Regions from separate parts of the Mycobacterium sp. NPDC048908 genome, predicted to be linked through region 1. Evidence: predicted binding sites of a transcription regulator. Region 1 holds the regulator's gene; the other holds the start of a gene.
The links. Region 1 encodes HspR, which represses chaperone genes until heat shock. Its sites were predicted from a motif close to ANNTGAGTNNNNNNNACTCANNT; they were not measured.

Region 1 (10,830 bases):
GCCCGCGATCTACACCCCGACACCAACTCCGACCCGAGCGCCGCCGAGAGATTCAAGGCGGTGTCCGAGGCGCACAGCGTGCTGTCGGACCCGGCTAAGCGCAAGGAATACGACGAAACTCGACGGCTGTTCGCAGGTGGCGGATTCGGCCGGGGCCGCTTCAGTGGTGGCGGCAACTTCGGCGGGTTCGGTGGCGATGGCGTCGAGTTCAACCTGAACGACTTGTTCGATGCCGCTGGGCAGACCGGCGGCGCAAATATCGGCGACCTGTTCGGTGGACTGTTCGGCCGTGGCGCGCAGCCACGGCCGAGCAGGCCGCGCCGGGGCAACGACCTCGAGACCGAGACCGAGCTGTCGTTCATGGAGGCCACCAAGGGCGTGGCGATGCCGCTTCGGCTCACCAGTCCGGCGCCGTGCACGAATTGCCATGGCAGCGGGGCGCGTCCGGGCACCAGTCCGAAGGTGTGCCCGAACTGCAACGGGTCCGGGGTCGTGAGCCGCAACCAGGGTGCGTTCGGGTTCTCCGAACCGTGTACCGAATGCCGCGGCAGTGGGTCGATCATCGAGCATCCGTGTGACGAATGTAAGGGCACCGGTGTGACCACCAGGACCCGGACCATCAACGTGCGGATCCCGCCGGGCGTCGAGGACGGGCAGCGGATCCGGTTGGCCGGACAGGGCGAGGCGGGTCTGCGCGGTGCGCCGTCAGGCGATCTGTACGTGACCGTACACGTCAGACCGGACAAGGTGTTCGGCCGCGACGGCGATGACCTCACCGTCACCGTACCGGTCGCTTTCCACGAATTGGCATTGGGGACAACGCTTTCCGTGCCGACGCTGGAAGGCAAGGTGGGTGTGCGGGTGCCCAAGGGCACGTCAGACGGCCGCATCCTTCGGGTACGCGGACGCGGAGTCCCGAAGCGCTCCGGCGGCCACGGTGACCTCCTGGTGACCGTCAAGGTCGCGGTGCCCCCGAACCTGGAGGGGGAAGCGGCCGAAGCGCTGGAGACCTACGCGAAAGCGGAGCGGGCCAGTGGTTTTGACCCGCGAGCCGGATGGGCGGGTGCGTGATGGCCAACAAGGAGGACGCACGCACCTTCCTCATCTCGGTGGCCGCCGAGCTGGCAGGCATGCACGCCCAGACGCTGCGCACCTACGACCGGCTCGGTCTGGTCAGTCCGCAGCGCAGCTCTGGCGGCGGTCGCCGCTATTCGCAGCGTGATGTCGATCTACTGCGTGAGGTTCAGCGGCTGTCGCAGGACGAGGGCGTCAACCTGGCAGGCATCAAACGCATCATCGAGCTCACCAATCAGGTGGAGGCACTTCAAGCCCGCGTACGTGAAATGGCACACGAGTTGGAAGAATTGCGCGGGCGGCAACGACGTGAGGTCGCCGTCGTGCCAAAGAGCACGGCCGTGGTCGTCTGGCAGCCGCGCAACAAGCGCTAGGTCACGGTGATCGAGAACCGGGCGGTCTCGGGCTTACCGGGGACCGCATAACGGTACGTACCGCGGCGCAGTGAATCCGTGGGTGCGGCCATCGGCTCGATCGCCACGATGTCGTCGTTCTTCGGCGCGAACAGCTGAGCTGCCGGGTAGCCCGTCTCGAATTTCACCTCGACGCGGCGGTCGCCGCCGGACAGTATGAACACCGCACCCTCGGGCACGTTGTCGAAGCCGTCGTCATATGTCACGGATTTCAGCGGCTCGGTGGCGCCGTTCCAGTCGTCGTGCCCTCCGGTGGGGATGCCCCAGTTGTCCACCGGCAGATGGCGCATCGACGGCGTGGTCAGCCGCCACTCTTCACGCGGCACGCCGGGAATCGTGAAATACGGGTGATACCCGAAGCACAACGGCACCGACGCCGACGTGGTCGGCATCACGGTGGTCTCGATGGTGAGCGTGCGATCGTCAAGCGTCACATGCTGCGTGAGCAGGTGGGGGAAGGGAAAAGACGCGAGCAACCTCGGCTTGCCGCCGAAGTCCAGGACTGCCGTCAGCGTGTTGTCCGTGCGGGCGGTGACCAGCCAGCCGGGGTAGGCCGCGAGCACGCCGTGGATCGGCACGCCGTGCTCGTCGGTGCGTACCCCTCCAGTCCCCGGCGTCAGGGTGACCACGGCGCCGTTAATCTCATATCTGTTGGCGCTCAACCGGTTTGCCCATGGGTACAGGATCGGTATCCCCATCGTCTTGCCCGCGGTCACGTAGGCGTCGAGGCCGCGACGCTGGCCGAGGAATTCATCGCCGCCGTCGGCGAGCGAGGTGCCCACCATGCCTGCGACGGGGACGAAGGTGGCGGTCACTGAAGAAGACGGGTCCTTCAGCGTGACGGTCTCGAACTCCGACATGTCTGACGATCCTGCCACGCTCAGCCGGCAAGCGGATCGTGTTGTATCCGCTCCGCGGGTGCCCCCTTGGCGATCAGCGCCGCCTTGGTGGCCTCGACCATGTTCGGCCCGCCGCAGATCAGGATTTGACGATCACCCCAACCGCCGTAGCGCGTCACGACGTCGGGAAGCAGGCCGGTCTGCCGCACGTGCAGCCCGCGCGGCGGTTCGACGTCGGGATAGTCGGCGGCCCACGGCGGATCGGTGCTGAACTCCGACACCGGCGTCACCGACAGCCACGGGTTGGTCGACGCGATCTGCCACAGCGTGCGAAGGTCGTAGAGCTCACTGGGGTAGCGGGCGCCGAAGAACAAGTGCACGCGCGGGTTCTCGCCGTACCGGGTGAGGTCCATGATCAGCGTGCGCAGCGGCGCGAGACCCGTACTGCCCGCGACCATCAGCACATCGCCGGCGCTGCGGTCGACGTGCATGCCGCCGTGCGGATTCGACAGCCGCCAGCGGTCACCGGGTTTCGTCTCGCCGATGATCGCGGGGCTGACCATGCCGCCGATGACCGAGCGGATGTGGAACTCGATGGCTCCGCCGCGGTCGGCGGGTATCGCGGGACTCAGAAACCGCCACCGACGCGGCCACTGCGGCACCTGCACCGTCACGTACTGGCCCGGGTGGTAGTACAGCGGCTGATCCAACTGCAACCGGACCACCGAGACGTCGCGGGTGACTCTCAGGTGCTCGATCACCGTGCCGTCGCGAAACGGCGGCCCCTTCTCGGCGTCGGCGGCACCGCGCATCACCCCGACGATCAACGCGACGGCGTCGTGGGTGGCCGCGGCCAGCCGGTCGTCCCAGCTCTCGATGAGATGACTCCGCAGCGTCGTCAGCAGTGCATCGTGCATGGTGTCGTAATGTCGTTGCAACACACCGTATTTGCGATGATCGCGGCCCAGCTGGGCCAGAAACGCGATCGGTTCCTCGGCGCGCCGGGCGATCATCTCGGAGAACAACCAGGTGATCACTTCGGCGAACGCGGTCCGCTGCGCCGCCATGTCCGGTGGGAACAGATCTCGCGCGGAAGTGTCGATGGCGAACCACCGGGTGTAGAACCGCCGGATCAGCGCGTCCGACCCCAACGCGGGATCGACCGCGTCGCGCAGCGTGCGCAGTGCATCACGGTCGTCCAGGCCCACGTCGCCCGAGTTTAGGCGGGCACTGCTCGGCGCCGGCGAACCGCGGCGAACACGATGAGCGCGACACCGGCAACGGTCCAGCAGATCAACACCGCGATCGCGGTCGTCGCGCCTGCACCGTCGAAGAAGGCCGTCGACCGCAGCAACGTTGCGGTGGCACCCTGCGGCATCCACTGGCCAAGGGCACCCCACCCGGCAGGTAGCAGTTCGGGCGCGCTGGCCAATCCGGACAGCGGATTGCCCAGCAGCATGGCCAGAGTCCGCCGATCGCCAGACCCACCCGGCCGAAAAGCGAGCCCAACCCCAGCATCGCCAAACCGGCGGCCAGCAGGCCCAACGTCAGTCCGGCCGCCACCGGCCAGATGTTGCCCTCAATGGAGCCAAGCAGGTACCGCAGCAACGCCGCGATGCCGACGCCCGCGCCCGCGGCGAACACCACAGCGGTGACCAGGCGGGTCCAGATCTCGCGCCGTATCACCAGCACCAGTGCGATGGCAGGCAGCAGTCCGGCCAACGTGATCGGCAGCGCCGAGGCGGCAAAGCCCGCGCCGCGAGGATCTCGAGCGGTCGGCGGGGCGAGGTCTTCGATGCGCAACGGCATGTGCGATTGCTGTGCGATGCCGGTGCCGATCTGGGTGAGCATCTGCGCGACCATGGGACTGCCACCGGTGGCGATCAGCAGACTGCGGTCGCCAGGCCCAAATGACATGCCGCCGTAGACATCTCGGTTGCGGATCGCATTGCGCAGCGCCGCCTCGCCGGGATAGTACGTGATGACGAACGCACCAGGTGCGTGCTGCTCGAGCATGTCGGCGACTTGCCCGCTGGCGGCAGTGGGCCCCGCAGCCCCGATGGGGATGCCGTGCGGTTTGGACCGCGCGGCGGGCAGCGCGAACGCGATCGCGAGGACCGCCAATGCGAGAAAGAGCGCGATGACGACCCCGGCGGCGCGGATGGCCGCGGGTGGTTCATGGACGGGTGACGCGTGTAGGGCGTGCCGTACGGGCGTGCCCAGCGAAGTCCCGGTCATGGCGAGTCCTTTTCATCCGACGTTGAATTAACCGTTGGGGCCAGCGTAACGCCGCAGCATCAACATTTCAACAGGCATTGAAATGTTAGTGTCGAAACGTGCCGCCAGCTGCCAAGACGACGAAGCGCCGGGGCCGCCGCCAGGGTGGGCCGGTGTCGCGCGATGCGGTACTGGCGGCGGCCAAGCAGCGGTTCGCGGCCGAGGGGTATGAGAAGACAACGCTGCGCGCGATCGCGTCAGACGCGCATGTCGACCCCTCGATGGTGCTCTATCTGTTCGGTTCGAAAGAGGAGTTGTTCCGCGAATCGCTGCGGCTGATCCTTGATCCCGACGTCTTGGTGGCCGCGCTCACCGGCGGACCGGGTGACGACCCGGACATCGGCACCAGGATGGTGCGCACGTACCTGCGCATCTGGGAGGCGCCCGACACCGCAGCGAGTATGCGGGCGATGCTTCAGTCGGCGACGTCGAACACCGACGCGCACGACGCGTTCCGCGGCTTCATGCAGAACTACGTGCTGACCGCGGTGTCGGATGTGTTGGGCGGCGGCGAACAAGCGCGGTTGCGGGCGACGCTGGCCGCGAGCCAACTCGTCGGAACGGCCGTGCTGCGGTACATCATCGAGGTGCCGCCGCTGGCGACGTTGCCCCCCGATGACGTGGTTGCGTTGATCGCGCCGACCGTGACCAGATACCTGACGGCTGACACGGCGGAGCTACGCCTGCCCGAGCTATAAACCGTGAATCCCCTTGTACAGCACCAGAACACCAACCACCACCAGGATCGCGGCGACCAGGGTGGCGTGCTGTTGTTCCATCCACTCGTTGACGCTTCGCAGGGTTTCGTCCATGCGGTCGCCCGTCACCGCGTAGGCGAGGATCGGCAGCGCGACCGTGGACGCCGCGATCGCGACGAACCACACCACGCCGATCCACACCCTGGTGCTGCCCAACCCTTCCGTGCCGATCGCCAAACCCGCCGCCGCGCACATGAACAACACCTTCGGATTCGCCGCGGTCAGCACCGCGGCGGTGAGCCCGGCCCTGGCTGGTGTCATCTGTCCCAGCCGCTGTAGCCAGGCCGGCGTGTGGGCTTCGCGGTTGCGGGTGAGCCAGCGGTAGACACCGAACACGATCAGCGCGGCACCCACCACGATGCGCACCCACGACGCCCACGCGGGCGGCTTGCCGAGGTCGACCACCAGATTGGAGATCTCCAGGAAGACGACTGTCAGTGCGGTGAGGCCGATCAACCAGCCGGTCAGAAACGCCAGGCCGGTCCGCCGTGGCTGCGGAGTGCTGAGCGCGAGCACCGCCGGAATGACGGACAGCGGTGACAGCGCGATGACCAAGGCCAGCGGGACGAGTTCAGTGAGCACGTGTCGACCTATCCAGACCTATGTGGAGCGCCCGGCGTCGTAACGGCAGGCTTTCCACTCTGTGCCGTCATGCAGGAGCTCGACGTCGAGCGTCTTGGCGTGGGGCTGGTTGGCGGCCTGGAATCGGACGTTGGCCACGGCATTCTGGCCGTTCACCTCGACCGAATTGACGACGATTTGGGTCGGCCCGTCGGATTTGCGGCTCGCGTACCAACCGGGTTGGAAATCGGCGGGTTTCAGCATGTTTGGGCAGAGGTGGGCGGCGAAACCGGCGAAATCGGAGCGGTTGTAGGAGTTGTTCATCCCGTTCAGGATCGCCCGAACCTGGTCCTCGTCGGTGGCCGCCGCGGCCGGGCCTGCGGCCGCCACGCCCACCACCGTGAGGATCGTCACGCCGGCGACCAGTGCATGCATTGCTCAAGAGTGGCCGACGGGCCTGGCGAACCCCTGCACGACGCGCCGAGTGGGAAAAAGCTGGACTTGAGCGGAACAGACTCAACCTTGACGACGTTGAACATCGCGACAAGCATTTCTTTCTAGACGATCGGAGGTGTCGTGGACTCGTTCAACCCGACGACCAAGACTCAGGCGGCGCTGACCGCGTCGTTGCAGGCGGCAACCGCTGCAGGCAACCCGCAGATCACGCCCGCCCACCTGTTGATGGCACTGCTCACCCAGAACGATGGCATTGCCGCCCCGCTGTTGGAGGCCGTCGGCGTCGAACCTGCGACGATCCGTGCGGAGACGCAACGACTCCTCGACCGGCTGCCAAGCGCCAGCGGCGCGGCGTCGCAGCCGCAGTTGAGCCCGCCGTCGCTGGCCGCCATCACGGCCGCGCAGAATCTCGCCACCGAGATGGACGACGAGTACGTCTCGACCGAACACTTGATGGTCGGCCTGGCCACTGGCGACAGCGACGTGGCCAAGCTCCTGACAGGGCACGGCGCCTCGCCGCAGGCGTTGCGTGAGGCCTTCGTCAAGGTGCGTGGCAGCGCGCGGGTCACCAGCCCCGACCCCGAGGGCAGCTATCAGGCGCTGGAGAAGTACTCCACCGATCTGACGGCACGTGCCCGCGACGGCAAGCTTGACCCAGTCATCGGTCGCGACAACGAGATTCGCCGCGTCGTGCAGGTGCTGTCCCGGCGCACCAAGAACAACCCGGTGCTGATCGGTGAGCCCGGCGTCGGCAAGACCGCGATCGTCGAGGGCCTGGCCCAGCGCATCGTTGCAGGCGACGTTCCGGAGAGCCTGCGGGACAAGTCCGTCGTCTCACTCGACCTCGGGTCGATGGTGGCGGGCGCCAAGTACCGCGGCGAGTTCGAGGAACGGCTCAAGGCCGTGCTCGACGACATCAAGAACTCCGCCGGACAGATCATCACCTTCATCGACGAGCTGCACACCATCGTGGGTGCGGGCGCGACGGGCGAGGGCGCGATGGACGCGGGCAACATGATCAAGCCGATGCTCGCCCGAGGTGAGCTGCGCCTGGTCGGTGCCACCACGCTCGACGAGTACCGCAAGTACATCGAGAAGGACGCGGCGCTGGAGCGGCGCTTCCAGCAGGTGTTCGTGGGTGAGCCGTCGGTGGAGGACACCGTCGGCATCCTGCGCGGCCTCAAGGACCGCTACGAGGTGCACCACGGCGTGCGTATCACCGACTCGGCGCTGGTCGCGGCGGCCACGCTGTCCGACCGTTACATCACCGCCCGGTTCCTGCCGGACAAGGCCATCGACCTGGTCGACGAGGCCGCCAGCCGGCTGCGGATGGAGATCGACTCCCGGCCCGTCGAGATCGACGAGGTCGAGCGGCTGGTGCGCCGCCTCGAGATCGAAGAGATGGCGCTGGAGAAGGAGGAGGACGACGCCTCCAAGGAACGGCTGGAGAAGCTGCGCTCCGAACTGGCCGACCAGAAGGAGAAGCTGGCCGAGCTGACCACCCGCTGGCAGAACGAGAAGAACGTCATCGATGTGGTGCGCGAGCTCAAGGAGCAGTTGGAGACCCTGCGCGGCGAGGCCGACAGGGCCGAGCGCGACGGTGATCTGGCCAAGGCCTCAGAGCTGCGCTACGGCCGCATCCCGGAGGTCGAGAAGAAGCTCGACGCCGCGATCCCGCAGGCGGAGGCCCGCGAGGACGTCATGCTCAAGGAGGAGGTCGGGCCCGACGACATCGCCGATGTGGTGTCGGCGTGGACCGGCATCCCTGCCGGTCGCATGCTCGAGGGTGAGACCGCGAAGCTGCTGCGGATGGAAGACGAGCTCGGCAAGCGCGTCGTCGGGCAGCGCAAGGCCGTGCAGGCCGTGTCCGACGCGGTGCGCCGCAGCCGGGCGGGCGTCGCCGACCCGAACCGGCCGACCGGCTCGTTCATGTTCCTCGGCCCGACCGGTGTCGGCAAGACGGAACTCGCAAAAGCGTTGGCGGAGTTCCTCTTCGACGACGAGCGCGCGATGGTCCGGATCGACATGAGCGAGTACGGCGAGAAGCACTCCGTCGCGCGTCTCGTCGGTGCGCCTCCCGGCTACATCGGCTACGACCAGGGCGGTCAGCTGACCGAGGCGGTGCGACGGCGGCCGTACACGGTGATCCTGTTCGACGAGATCGAAAAGGCCCACCCTGACGTGTTCGACGTGCTGCTGCAGGTGCTCGACGAGGGCAGGCTGACCGACGGGCAGGGCCGCACCGTCGACTTCCGCAACACGATCCTGATCCTGACGTCCAACCTGGGCGCGGGCGGGACGGAGGAGCAGGTGATGGCCGCGGTGCGCTCTGCGTTCAAGCCCGAGTTCATCAACCGGCTCGACGACGTGATCATCTTCGACGGGCTCGAGCCCGGTGAACTGGTCGCCATCGTCGACATCCAGCTCCAGCAGCTCGCCAAGCGGCTGGCGCAGCGCAGGCTCACCCTGGAGGTGTCGCTGCCCGCCAAGCAGTGGCTGGCCCAGCGCGGATTCGACCCGCTCTACGGCGCGCGTCCGCTGCGCCGGCTGATTCAGCAGGCCATCGGCGACCAGCTGGCCAAGATGCTGCTGGCAGGCGAGGTGCACGACGGCGACGTCGTGCCGGTCAACCTCAGCCCCGACGGCGACTCGCTGGTCCTGGGCTGAGCCTTCGCCGAAACTGCATTCCAGCAGGGAAAGTTCGAGAGAACTCCTGCTGGAATACAGTTTCGCGGGTGACGTCTGTCGAGTCCGTACCCGGTGAGCCGAATCTGCTCCTCGGCGCCTACGACCTGGCCACGCTGGGTTACGGCGTCGAGGAGTTCTTCGTTTCGGGGACGGCGCGTTCCCACGACGGCGAGACGGCGGACTACACCACCCGCATCGTCGTTGCGAGGCCGACGGGTCCCGCCGCGTTCACCGGCACCGTGATCGTCGAATGGCTCAACGTCAGCGGCGGCATCGACGCGCCGGCGGTCTGGTTCATGGCGCACCGCGAGATCGCGCGCGCCGGCCTCGGCTTTGTCGCGGTGTCGGCGCAGCGGGTCGGCGTCGAGGGTGGAGACAGCCTGGTCGGTGTCGACATGTCGTTGAAAACGCAGAACCCCCAACGCTATTTGCGCCTGCACCACCCCGGTGACGCGTTCGCCTACGACATCTTCTCCCAAGCCGGCCGCCTCATCCGCGACCGTGCCATCGACGGACTGGAACCCGAAGCCATTCTGGCGGTTGGCGAGTCGCAATCCGCCGCGTTTCTGACCACCTATGTCAACGTGGTGGATCCGGTCGCCGCCGTCTACGACGGCTTCCTGGTGCATTCCCGGTTCGGCCCTGCCGCGCCGCTGGACGACAAGAGCGCCTTGGAAGAAACCGCGTCGCAGCCCGTTCCGTTCCGTCCCGATCTGCGCGTCCCGCTCATCACGGTCATCACCGAAACCGACCTGATCGGCGGCTGGCGGGCCGGCTATTACCTGGCAAGGCAGCTGGATAACGAGCGATTCCGCGCCTGGGAGATCCCCGGTACCGCACATGCTGACAATTACACGGTCCGGGTCGGCTTCATCGACAACGCCTCGGCGTCGCTGGAGCAGCTGCAAGCGGCGTACGCGCCGACCGACGAATTGATGGGCACGCAGCTGTCCTACTTCGTCAACTTCGCCCCGCAGCACCACTACGTGCTGCAGGCCGCCATCGCCGCCTTGAACGCCTGGGTGCGCGACGGCGAGCCGGCACCGGCGGCCGGACCGATCGCCCTCACCGACGGCGAGACACCCGCATTGCTGCTCGACGCCAACGGGCTCGCCAAGGGGGGCGTGCGAACTCCGTGGGTCGATGTGCCGACGGCGCGGACATCGGGCCTGGCGCCGGACGAGAGCCCGATGTCATTTCTGTTCGGCTCCGGCGAACCGTTCGACGCCCAGACCCTGGACGCTTTGTATCCCGGCGGTGCGGCCGACTACCTCGACCGGTTCACCGCCGCGCTCGACCGCGCGATCGCCGCCAGGTTCATTTTGGCGGCCGACCGTGACGAGATTCTGGCCCTCGCCGGGGCGATCTTCGCGACTCAGGCGGCCGACAATTGACGCCGACGTCGCCGGATCGAGGGTGAGATGTGACCGTGATCTCCTTGAGTTCGGGATAAAGGGCCACCGCCAAGTAGGCTAGGCGGCGATGGTCCCGCTTTGGTTCACGCTGTCCGCGCTCTGTTTCGTGGGTGCGGCGGTGCTGCTGTACGTCGACATCGACCGTCGACGTGGCCTGGGCCGCCGGCGGAAGTCCTGGGCGAAGTCGCACGGCTTCGACTACGAGCACGAATCGGCCGACCTGATAAAGCGCTGGAAGCGTGGGGTGATGTCGACCGTCGGTGACATCACCGCCAAGAATGTCGTGCTCGGCCAGATCCGCGGCGAGGCCGTGTTCATCTTTGACCTCGAAGACGTCGCGACGGTCATC
Region 2 (10,830 bases), on a different contig from region 1:
TGACCGAGGTGCCGAGCCGCAGGTCGACGCCGTGTTCGCGATGCAGTGCGGCGAACACCTCGCCGAGTTCGCGGCCGAGGGCGGCCATCAGCGGAAGCTCGGCCATCTCGACGACGGTGACGTTGACTCCGCGTTCGCGGGCGCCCGCGGCGATTTCGAGTCCGATCCACCCGCCGCCGATGATCGCCAGCGAAGAGCCTTCGACCAGTGCGGAATTCAGCGCGTCGGCATCGTCGAGGGTGCGCAGGTAGTGGACGCCGGCGGCGTCGGCACCGGGAATCGGCGGCCGCCGGGATTGAGAGCCGGTGGCGAGGAGCAGCTTGTCGTAGCGCACGGTGCTGCCGTCGGGCAGGGAAACGGTATGGGCTGACGGGTCGATCGCCGAGACCTCCGTGCCGAGTTGCAGCTCGACGTGGTGGTCGCGATACCAGGCCGACGGGTTCGCGGTGAAGTCGGCGACCTGTTTTTTGCCTGCCAGGTATTCCTTCGAAAGCGGCGGACGCTCGTAGGGCAGGTGATCCTCGGCGGCAAACATCACGATATGGCCGTCGAAATCTTTGTCGCGCAATGCTTCTGCAGCCTTGGCACCCGCGAGGCCGCCGCCGACGATGGCGAATGTGGACGACGTTGTCATGTCAGATGAGCCTACTCGCCGCCAACATCTCCTTGAGGGTCCTGGCATTGCGAATCGCATGGCCGCCGAGGTCGTTGTTGAAGTAGACGAGTACCCGCCTGCCCTGTGCGTGCCATTCGGCGATCTGGTCGGCCCACTGCCGCAGTTCCGTTTCCGGGTAGGCGCCCGCGTACAGGGAATCCTGTGGCGGTCCGTGCAGCCTGACGTACACGAGGTCGCTCGTGGCGATGGGGATGCACCGCAGCCCCGCCCCGCTCATCACCACATACGCGGCGCCGTGCCGTTGCAGGATCTCGTAGACCGCGGGATCGTCCCACGTCGGATTGCGCAGTTCCATCGCGACGGGAATCCAGTCGGGCATCAGGCGCAGAAACTGGTCAAGCCGCGCGTCGTCGCGTTCCATCCCCGGATGCAGCTGAACCAACAACGCCTCGCGCCGGTCGCCGAGTGCGGTCCAACACCGCTCGAACCGCTCGATCCACGGCTCAGGGCTGCCCAGCCGCCGGTAGTGCGTCAGCCCGCGGTGCGCCTTGACCGACATCGTGAAGCCTGCAGGCAACCGCTCACGCCACCCGGCGAACGTGGCGTCCTTCGGCCACCGGTAGAAGCTGGCGTTGAGCTCGACGGTGTCGAACTCCTCGACGTAGCGGGCCAGCCGCTTGGCCACCGGCAACCCAGGCCGGTACAACACATCGGCCCAGTGGTCGTAGGACCACCCAGACGTGCCGACGCGAATCATGGTTGGGGCTGCACCGCGGTGCGCAGCTGGTCGTCCAATGAGACGCGGACTAACGCGGCCGACAACGCCGCGTTGGCACCTCTCGCGAGCGCACCGAGCTCGTCGGGATCGCTTGGCAGCCCGAGTTGACGGGCGGCGGCCACGGCCCGCTTGTCGAAGTACGGCCTGGCCCACGGCCACACGTCCTGCGCCTCCCGCAAGAAAATGTCCGCGCCGGTGTCCCCAATTCCCTTGAACCGCTTGAGCAGACGGGCCGTGCCCGAGACATCACCGGTGGCGAGGTTCCGCAGATCGCCGCCGTAGTCGTCGCGCACGGCCGCCGCGATGTCGGCCAGCCGGGTCGCCGAACTCTCGTCGTAGCGGACGTAGTGTGCGCGGCCGAAGGCGTTGATCATGTCTGCCCGGTCGGCGGCGAGCACCGTTTGCGGAGTGCGCAGCCCCGCCCGGAACAATTCGCGCGCGGCCCGCACCGCGATGGTCGCGTCGATCGGCTTGCTCGCCAACATGGCCAGCGTCAACAGCTGGAACAGTGGCATGGGTTGGTCCTTCAGCCGGATACCGGCCTCGTCAGCGTACGTGGTGCCCGCATGCTTCAGAAGATTGCGAACCACCTGCTTGGTGTCCACCTCGGCTGGCGTACCCGCGCTATTTCGGCGGCAAACTCTTGGCGTAGTCGACACCGCGCGTCACCCAGGACCGCAGTTGGCGTTTGGTCGTCACACCGTCGGTGGACGCCCGAACCCAGCCGCGGGTTTCGCGTCCCGCCATCACCATGGGTTCGACGTGTTCGCGGCCCAGCAGCTTCTCGGTCTCCTCCGGTGGCACACGCACCATCAGACCGCCACGGCCGCTGGCGCACACCGACATGTTGCCGTTGATGAGAAAAGCCAGCCCACCGAACATCCGCTTTTCGTCGACACCGCGCTCGGTCGCGATCAGTTCGCGGATACGGTCGGCCAGGTCCTCGTCGAAGGCCATGGGAGGGACGTTAGCGCCCGGCGCCGACATTCACTCGGCGTCGGCGCGGACCGTCCATGACCCGACCCTGTTGTACGCCGAGTCGTAGATGTCTTGTTTGTCACCTGGTTCCAGTGCATCGAAGTCGTCCATGGCCCCACCCCAGTACCTCAGAATCCTTCCCAGCTCAGCGCGGGCATCCGCATCGTCGGGCAGGTTCACGTCAAGCACGAATCTCACGGCTGTGAGGTACCCGATTTCGGCGTCCAGCCCAACTTCGGCCCGAGCTTTTCGGCCATGTCCGTGACGATCTGGGCGTAGTCCTGCTCGTCGAAGGTGAACGGCAGCGCGAACGCGACCTCGTCGGCCCGCTGGAAGCCGGCGTGGCCGGACAACATCTCAGCCAGTTCGTCGGAGGTGCCGACGTAGTCGGGAGAGAACAACATGCCGCGAGGACCCTGCGGCGGCTTGGTGCGCTCGAGGCGGGCCGAAGCGTAGGCGCGGTACTTCTCGATCTGCCCGCGAGACGCCGAATCGGTCGGAATCACCACCAGCCCTTGTGACACCCGGCCCTGCGGGTGATGCGCCAGGAACGCGTCGATGTGCTCGGCCTGAATGGTGGCGAAATCCCGCGATTCGGTGCCTTCGATGCTCACCACGGAACTGGTCATGTAGTTGATGCCCTGCTGGCCTGCCCAGATCGCCGACGACAGGCCGCCGCCGTACCACGCCCGCGACGCCAAACCCGGCGAATGTGGCTGCACCCGCCTGGTGAAGTCCTCGATGCCGACCTTGCCCTCGAAATCGCTCACCGGATCGCCGCGCAGACACTCCAGCAGCCGCGACACGCGGTCCTTCGAAAAGTTCTCCAGCGCATGGGTTTCCGGGTAGAGCTTGGTTTTGTAATGCTCGTAGAGCATCGGTGTGCCGACGGACACGCCAGGGTTGACCCGGCCGCCGGACAGGATGTCGACCGTCGCGAGGTCTTCGGCCAAGCGCAGCGGATTCTCGAGGGCGAGTGGGATCACCGCCGTGCCCAACTCGATCCGGTTGGTGCGCTGGCTGGCGGCGGCCATGATCGCGACGGGGGAGGAGATTCCCGGCTGCAGGTGCCTGCAACGCAGCCAGACGCTGTCGAAGCCGAGCGCCTCGGCGCGCTCGATCATCGACAGCGTCTGCTCGTGCCCGGGGCCCGGGTCGGCTTCGTCGAATCGGCCGATGGTCAGGAACCCGAGCTTGCGCAACGGCTTTCCGACCACGGGTCAGGCCGCGGCGGTAGCGGCCTCGGCCGCGGGCTCGAGCGCCTGCGCGACGATCTCCGCGACGTCGGTCATCGGCTTGACCTCCAGTGCGTCGAGCACATCAGCAGGCACATCGTCCAGGTCGGGCTCGTTGCGCTGCGGGATGAAAACCGTTGACAGGCCTGCCCGTTGGGCGGCAAGCAGCTTCTGCTTGACCCCACCGATGGGCAGCACGCGGCCGTTCAGCGTCACTTCGCCGGTCATGCCGACGTCCGAACGGACCTGCCTGCCGGTGGCCATCGACACCAGCGCGGTCACCATCGTCACACCCGCCGATGGACCGTCCTTCGGCACCGCGCCCGCGGGCACGTGCACGTGGATGCGGCGGTCCAGCGCCTTGGGGTCGACGCCGAGTTGCTCGGCGTGTGAGCGGACATACGACAACGCGATCTGCGCCGACTCCTTCATCACGTCACCCAGTTGACCGGTCAACTGCAGACCAGGCTCACCGTCGGTCGACCCTGCCTCGATGTAGAGCACATCGCCGCCGAGACCGGTGACCGCGAGACCCGTCGCCACACCCGGCACCGCCGTGCGTTCCTCCGATTCCGGCATGAACCGCGGACGACCAAGGTACTCAACGAGATCCGGCTCATCAATGATGAGGCTCGTCGATCCTCGTGATGCCAGCTTCGTGGTGACCTTGCGCATCGCTTTGGCCAGCAGCCTTTCGAACTGCCGGACACCAGGTTCGCGGGTGTAGTCGGCCGCGATCTTGCGCAGCGCTGAATCTGTGACCTCGACTTCATCCATGGTCAGCGCCGCGCGCTCCCGCTGCCGGGGCAGCAGGAAGTCGCGCGCGATCGCGACCTTGTCGTCTTCGGTGTAGCCGTCGATCTGGATCAGCTCCATGCGGTCCAGCAGCGCAGACGGGATGTTCTCGATCACGTTGGCGGTGGCTAGGAACACGACGTCGGACAGGTCGAGATCCAGTTCGAGATAGTGGTCGCGGAACGTGTGGTTCTGCGCAGGGTCCAGCACCTCGAGCAGCGCCGCCGACGGGTCGCCGCGGTAGTCGGAGCCCACCTTGTCGATCTCGTCGAGCAGCACGACAGGGTTCATCGACTCGGCCTCGCCGATCGCGCGCACGATACGGCCGGGCAGGGCGCCGACGTAGGTCCTGCGGTGGCCGCGGATCTCGGCCTCGTCGCGCACGCCGCCCAACGCAACGCGAACGAACTTGCGGCCCAACGCCCGTGCCACGCTTTCACCCAGCGACGTCTTGCCGACACCGGGAGGACCGGCCAGCACCATCACCGCGCCGGAGCCGCGGCCGCCGACGACCGCCATGCCGCGCTGGGCCCGCCGTGCCCGCACCGCCAGGTACTCGACGATGCGGTCCTTGACGTCCTCCAGACCGTGATGGTCCGCGTCGAGAACCTCGCGGGCGGCCCTGAGGTCGGTGGAGTCCTCGGTGCGTGTGTTCCACGGCAAGTCCAACACGGTGTCCAGCCAGGTGCGGATCCAGCCGCCCTCGGGGCTCTGCTCACTGGACCGCTCCAGCTTGCCGACCTCGCGCAGCGCCGCCTCGCGCACCTTCTCGGGGAGGTCGGCGGCCTCGATGCGGGCCCGGTAGTCGTCGGACCCGTCCGGCTCGCCCTCGCCGAGTTCCTTGCGGATCGCCGCCAACTGCTGACGCAGCAGGAACTCCTTCTGCGTCTTCTCCATGCCCTCGCGGACGTCCTCGGCGATCTTGTCGTTGACCTCCACCTCGGCCAGGTGGTCGGTGTTCCACTCGATCAGCGCGCGCAGTCGCTCGGCCACGTCGGGCGTCTCCAACAACTGCCGCTTCTGCACCTGGGTCAGGTACGACGCGTAACCGGCCGTGTCGGCCAGCGCCGACGGGTCGGTCAACTGGTTGACGAAGTCGATGATCTGCCACGCCTCACGTCGCTGCAGGTAGGCAAGCAGCAGCTTCTTGTATTCCGCGGCAAGGGCACGCGTTTCGTCGGTGGCAGCCGGTTCGGTGACCTCGGTCACCTCGACCCACAGCGCGGGCCCCGGCCCGTTGACGCCGGCGCCGATCTGCGCGCGGCCGTTACCGCGCACGACCGCAGCTGTTCCACTGCCGCCTGCCAGGCGACCGACCTGCACGATCGAGGCCAGCACGCCGTAAGACGGGTAACGGTCCTCCAGCCGGGGTGCGATGAGAAGCTCGCCGGACTCGCTGGCCCGTGCGGCGTCGACTGCTGCGCGCGCCACGTCGTCCAATTCGATGGGCACGACCATGCCGGGCAGCACGATCGAGTCACTGGTGAAAAGGATGGGCACAACACGCGTTGTCACATTGGCTTCAGCCATGAATCCTCCAAAGTTCAGTCAGATCGACTCAACCCTGTGGTGTGAGGATTTGTTCCCCGCTCCAACCACCCATCCGGGCGATGCCCGGCTGTGCTGTCGGCGGTGACCCTGACCTGCATGTCTGCGTGGCGGCTGCGCGAATTTCACGACGACGACCTCGACAAGGCGATTTCCGTCTGGGACCAGAGTCGTAGCCCCGACGAACCGCATCCGGTCTTCGGTGTCTCCGAGGTGATCGCCGCCGCCAAGGCTGGGCAGCCCGCCGTCGTCGCCGTGGTGGGTGAGGATTTGGTCGGCATGGCGGCGGCGCAGCAGCACGGCGAACGGGCGTGGATTTCGATGGTCGCGCTGAGCAACCGGTGGCGTAATCGCGGCATCGGCAGTGCCCTGCTCGGCGATCTCGAGGTTCGGTTACGCACCCTCGGCGCTCGACGCATCAGTGCATTGCTGCCCGCCGACGCCACCGGGACCGCAGCCTTACGCAACTCGGGCTACACCGAACGACCCGACTTGCGCTACTTCGAGAAGCTCGACCACGTCGGGCCGTCCGATGCGGGGCTGCTGGCGGCGCTCGGCGGGCAAGTGATGCCGCATGGCCTGTGGCAGTCGCTGGCGGGCATGGCGGCCGAGAAGCGGGTCATCGAACGGCGTATCGTGATGCCGCTTGCCGAACCCAATCTGGCTGAGCAGTACGGAGTTTCGCCGCCAAAGGCGGTGGTGTTGTTCGGGCCGCCCGGAACCGGCAAGACGAGCTTCGCCAAGGCCGTAGCGGGCAGGCTCGGCTGGCCGTTCGTCGAACTGTTCCCGTCGCGTCTCGCGGCCCCCGACGTCGCGATGACCACCGCGCTGCGCGAAGCATTTGTCAACCTGATGGACCTCGATGCGGCAGTCGTGTTCATCGACGAGGTGGAGGAGATCGCGGGTTGCCGGTCGGGAATCCCCTCCGACCCCGCGCACGGCGTCACCAATGAGCTGCTCAAGCTCATTCCGGCGTTTCGCCGACGCGACGAGCGGTTGTTGATCTGCGCGACGAATTCGGTGCGCTCGCTGGATTCGGCGTTTCTGCGACACGGGCGATTCGACTACATCATTCCGGTCAGGCCACCCGACGAGGTGGCGCGCGGCGCGATCTGGCGGCGCTATCTCAACGTCAACGCTGATGTCGTCGAGGTGGACAAGCTGGTCGAGGCGAGCGGAATGTTCACACCGGCGGACATCGAGTTCGCCGCCCGCAAGGGCGCACAGTCGGTGTTCGAGCGCGAGGTCGAGTTCCGTCGCGGCGAGGCCGCCTGTACCGACGACTACCTCACCGCCATCGCCGACACTCGCCCGACGTTGACTGCCGAGATGGTCGCCGAGTTCGAAGAGGACATCGCCTTGCGCACCCGACTGTGAGCCCTGGAATAGGGTCGACGGCGGCACCGTCGTAGCTCGCATGACCAACACCATCACCAACTACGTCATCGCCATCACCGGTGCGAGCAGCGGTATCGGGGAAGCCACCGCACGCCTGCTCGCCGGCCGCGGTGCCGCAGTGGTGCTCGGAGCGCGCCGCACCGCACGCTTGGACCGGATCGCGGCGGAGATCACCGCGGCGGGCGGCAGCGTCGCCACCGTCGCCGTGGACGTCGGCGTTCGAGCGGATCTCGACCGACTCGTGCACACCGCCGTCGATCGCTTCGGGCGCCTCGATGTGCTGGTGAGCAACGCGGGTGTCGCTCATCTCGGTCCACTTGCCGACGGGGACGTCGACGAATGGACGGCGATGATCGACGTCAACGTGCGGGGGGTACTGCACGGGATCGCCGCTGCGATGCCGGTTTTCCAGCGGCAGGGCCGCGGCCACTTCGTCACGACGGTGTCGACGGCGGGCCTGCGGATCGTTCCCACGATGGGCGTCTATGCGGCGACCAAGAACGCGGTGCGCACGGTGATGGAAGCGTTGCGCCAAGAGTCGACCGACGGTGCGGTGCGGACGACGTCGATCTCGCCTGGCTACGTGCGCACCGACCTCAGCAACATGGCGGACTTCGGTCTCGAACCCGAGGCCGTCGCACGAACCGTCGCATTCGCCATCGAGCAACCGCATGACGTCGAGATCGGCGAAATCGTGATCAGGCCAACGGTTCAGAACTAGCTCACACAGCAGGGAGCCTGCCGTTCGGGGGTGACGGCAGGCTCCCTGGTTGTGGGTGGCACTCAGGCGGACGCTTGCGCTCCGAGCACGCGCTGGATGTCCGGCTTCATCTGTTGCAGCTGCTGACCCCAGTAGCCCCAACTGTGCGTTCCCGTCGCCGGGAAGTTGAACACGCCGTTGGTGCCACCGGCCGCGACGTAGTTGTCGCGGAAGGTTTGGTTGGTGCGCAACGTGAATCCCTCGAGGAACTGCGCGGCCATCAGATTGCCGCCGTCGTCACCGACGTCGAGATCCGATGGGGTGCCGGTGCCGCAGTAAATCCAGATCCTGGTGTTGTTGGCCACCAACTGCGCCATGTTGACCATCGGGTCGTTGCGCTTCCACGCCGGGTCCGACGACGGGCCCCACATGCTCTCGGCGTTGTAGCCGCCAGCGTCGTTCATCGCCAGCCCGATCAGCATCGGCCACCAGCCCTCGGACGGGTTGAGGAAGCCGGAAAGCGATGCGGCGTAGATGAACTTCTGCGGGTAGTAGATCGAGTACGTCAGCGCCGTGCTGCCTGCCATCGAGATGCCGACCACCGCGTTGCCGTTCTGCGACACGCCCTTGTTGGCCTCGAGATAGGCGGGCAGTTCCTGGGTCAGGAACGTTTCCCACTTGTAGGTGTAGTCCTGGCCGTTGCCCCGCGACGGCTGATACCAGTCGGTGTAGAAACTCGACTGGCCGCCCACCGGCATCACGACCGACAAGCCCGACTGGTAATACCACTCGAACGCCGGCGTGTTGATGTCCCAGCCGTTGTAATCGTCCTGGGCACGCAGGCCGTCGAGCAGATACACCGCGTGCGGGCCGCCGCCCTGGAACTGCACCCGGATGTTGCGGTTCATCGCAGCCGAGAACACGTCAAGGTACTCGACCGGCAGACCCGGTCGGGAGAACGCATTGGCAGTCGCTGAACCCCCGACGAAGCCGATCAGCCCGGGCAGGATCGCCGCCGCAACGGCGCTCACCGCCAGTCGGCGGGACCACTTGGTCCGAAACCTCTCCAATAACTTCATAACGGCAACCAACCCACCTTTCATTACTTGCCACAAAGCAATTGCCGTTGCTTCGGGCGTAATGAAACCCGGTCACGCGCGCCTTCAGCCGTTCCGACACAGCGTTGCGAAGTCGCGGTTGGCTAACGATTCCGACTCGGCGCGGACTCGGGAAACCGCGATGTGCACTGTGACCTGTGGGAAAGCAGTGACAGATGTGACTAGCCGTCGAGGCCGGGCGAGCCGCGCCCGAATCGGTGCAGCTGTGTCACGTGCTGCGGGGTCAACTCGTCCAGCGACGTCACGCCGAGCAACCGCATCGTGCGCGTGACCTGCGCGGAAAGGATGTCGATTGCCCGGTTGACGCCGGCCTCCCCTCCGGCCATCAGGCCGTAGAGGTAGGCCCGGCCGACGAGCGTGAAGCGGGCGCCGAGCGCGATCGCGGCCACGACGTCGGCTCCAGACATGATTCCGGTGTCCAGCAAAATCTCGGTGTCGCCGCCGAGTTCGCGTGCCACCGCGGGCAACAGGTGGAATGGCACCGGCGCCCGGTCGAGTTGCCGACCGCCGTGATTGGACAGCAACACGCCGTCGACCCCGAGGTCAACGACCGCCCTGGCGTCTTCTAGCGTCTGAATTCCCTTGACCACCAACTTGTTCGGCCACTGCGTCTTGATCCACGCCAGGTCCTCGAACGTCACGGTGGGGTCGAACATGGTGTCCAGGTACTGCTGGACGGTCCCGGGCCACCGGTCCAGCGACGCGAATGACAACGGCTCCGTGGTCAACAAGTCGAACCACCAGCGTGGCCGCGGCAGCGCGTCCAGCACCGTGCGCAGCGTCAAGGTCGGGGGAATCGACATGCCGTTGCGCGTGTCACGCAACCGTGCGCCCGCCACCGGCACGTCGACGGTCACCAGTAGCGTGTCGAAGCCTGCCGCGGCCGCCCGCTCGACCAGTGCCATCGAGCGATCCCTGTCTTTCCACATGTAGAGCTGAAACCAATTGCGGCCATGCGGGTTTGCCGCCTTGACATCTTCGATGGAGCTGGTGCCCAGCGTCGAAAGCGAGAATGGGATGCCAGCTCTCGCCGCCGCACGGGCGCCCGCTATCTCGCCCTCGGTTTGCATCAACCGGGTGAACCCGGTTGGCGCAATTCCGAACGGCAGCGCGACATGGTCACCGAGCACAGTGCGGCCAGTGTCGACCTTCTCGACGTTGCGCAGGATGGTCGGGTGGAACTCGACGTCGACGAACGCCTGCCTGGCACGAGCCAACGAGAGTTCTTCTTCTGCGGCGCCGTCGGTGTAGTCGAACGCGGCTTTCGGCGTGCGACGCTTCGCGATTCGGCGCAGGTCCTCGATCGTCAACGCCGAGGCCAGTCGTCGTTGAGTTCCGTTAAGTTGCGGCTTCTTGAAGCCGATCAGCGGTGCCAGTTCACGGGGCCGGGGCACTCGGCGTTTCATGGTGGCCACCGGTCAGTCGGCGGCCAACGCGCGCTGGATGCTCGCCCGTCGCTGTTCGATGGTGCGGCCGATGTCCTGAAGCAGAAGCGGCTTTCGTCCCACCAGTTCTTCGATGTGTTCGCGGTCGATCTGCAAGACGGTCACCTCTTCGAGCGCGTAGGCGGTGGTGGCAGCGGGCTCTCGGGTCAGCGTGGTGCTGCCGAGGAAGTCGCCCTCCTCGAGGGTACGCACCGGGACAATTGCCCCGTCGTCGCCCGC

Region 2: a site for HspR is predicted at 5,944-5,966, ahead of lon (endopeptidase La). Genes of this name have one in related genera too.

The regions. Positions count from the first base shown of each region.
Region 1 covers NZ_JBICUE010000008.1:87,539-98,368, forward strand. The annotation lists gene dnaJ (molecular chaperone DnaJ) at 1-1,071, shown strand, start outside; gene ACGFK1_RS20910 (heat shock protein transcriptional repressor HspR) at 1,071-1,448, shown strand; gene ACGFK1_RS20915 (aldose 1-epimerase) at 1,445-2,347, opposite strand; gene ACGFK1_RS20920 (FAD-binding oxidoreductase) at 2,368-3,534, opposite strand; partial or broken gene ACGFK1_RS20925 (ABC transporter permease) at 3,546-4,564, opposite strand; gene ACGFK1_RS20930 (TetR family transcriptional regulator) at 4,663-5,301, shown strand; gene ACGFK1_RS20935 (GAP family protein) at 5,296-5,943, opposite strand; gene ACGFK1_RS20940 (transcriptional regulator) at 5,962-6,357, opposite strand; gene clpB (ATP-dependent chaperone ClpB) at 6,499-9,045, shown strand; gene ACGFK1_RS20950 (alpha/beta hydrolase domain-containing protein) at 9,114-10,460, shown strand; gene ttfA (trehalose monomycolate transport factor TtfA) at 10,549-10,830, shown strand, end outside.
Region 2 covers NZ_JBICUE010000025.1:11,694-22,523, reverse strand. The annotation lists gene ACGFK1_RS31810 (NAD(P)/FAD-dependent oxidoreductase) at 1-634, opposite strand, end outside; gene ACGFK1_RS31805 (DUF72 domain-containing protein) at 636-1,373, opposite strand; gene ACGFK1_RS31800 (endonuclease) at 1,370-1,999, opposite strand; gene ACGFK1_RS31795 (TfoX/Sxy family protein) at 2,019-2,351, opposite strand; gene ACGFK1_RS31790 (hypothetical protein) at 2,382-2,570, opposite strand; gene ACGFK1_RS31785 (LLM class flavin-dependent oxidoreductase) at 2,567-3,589, opposite strand; gene lon (endopeptidase La) at 3,593-5,932, opposite strand; gene ACGFK1_RS31775 (ATP-binding protein) at 6,050-7,327, shown strand; gene ACGFK1_RS31770 (SDR family oxidoreductase) at 7,368-8,069, shown strand; gene ACGFK1_RS31765 (esterase family protein) at 8,132-9,127, opposite strand; gene ACGFK1_RS31760 (alpha-hydroxy-acid oxidizing protein) at 9,328-10,572, opposite strand; gene ACGFK1_RS31755 (mechanosensitive ion channel domain-containing protein) at 10,585-10,830, opposite strand, start outside.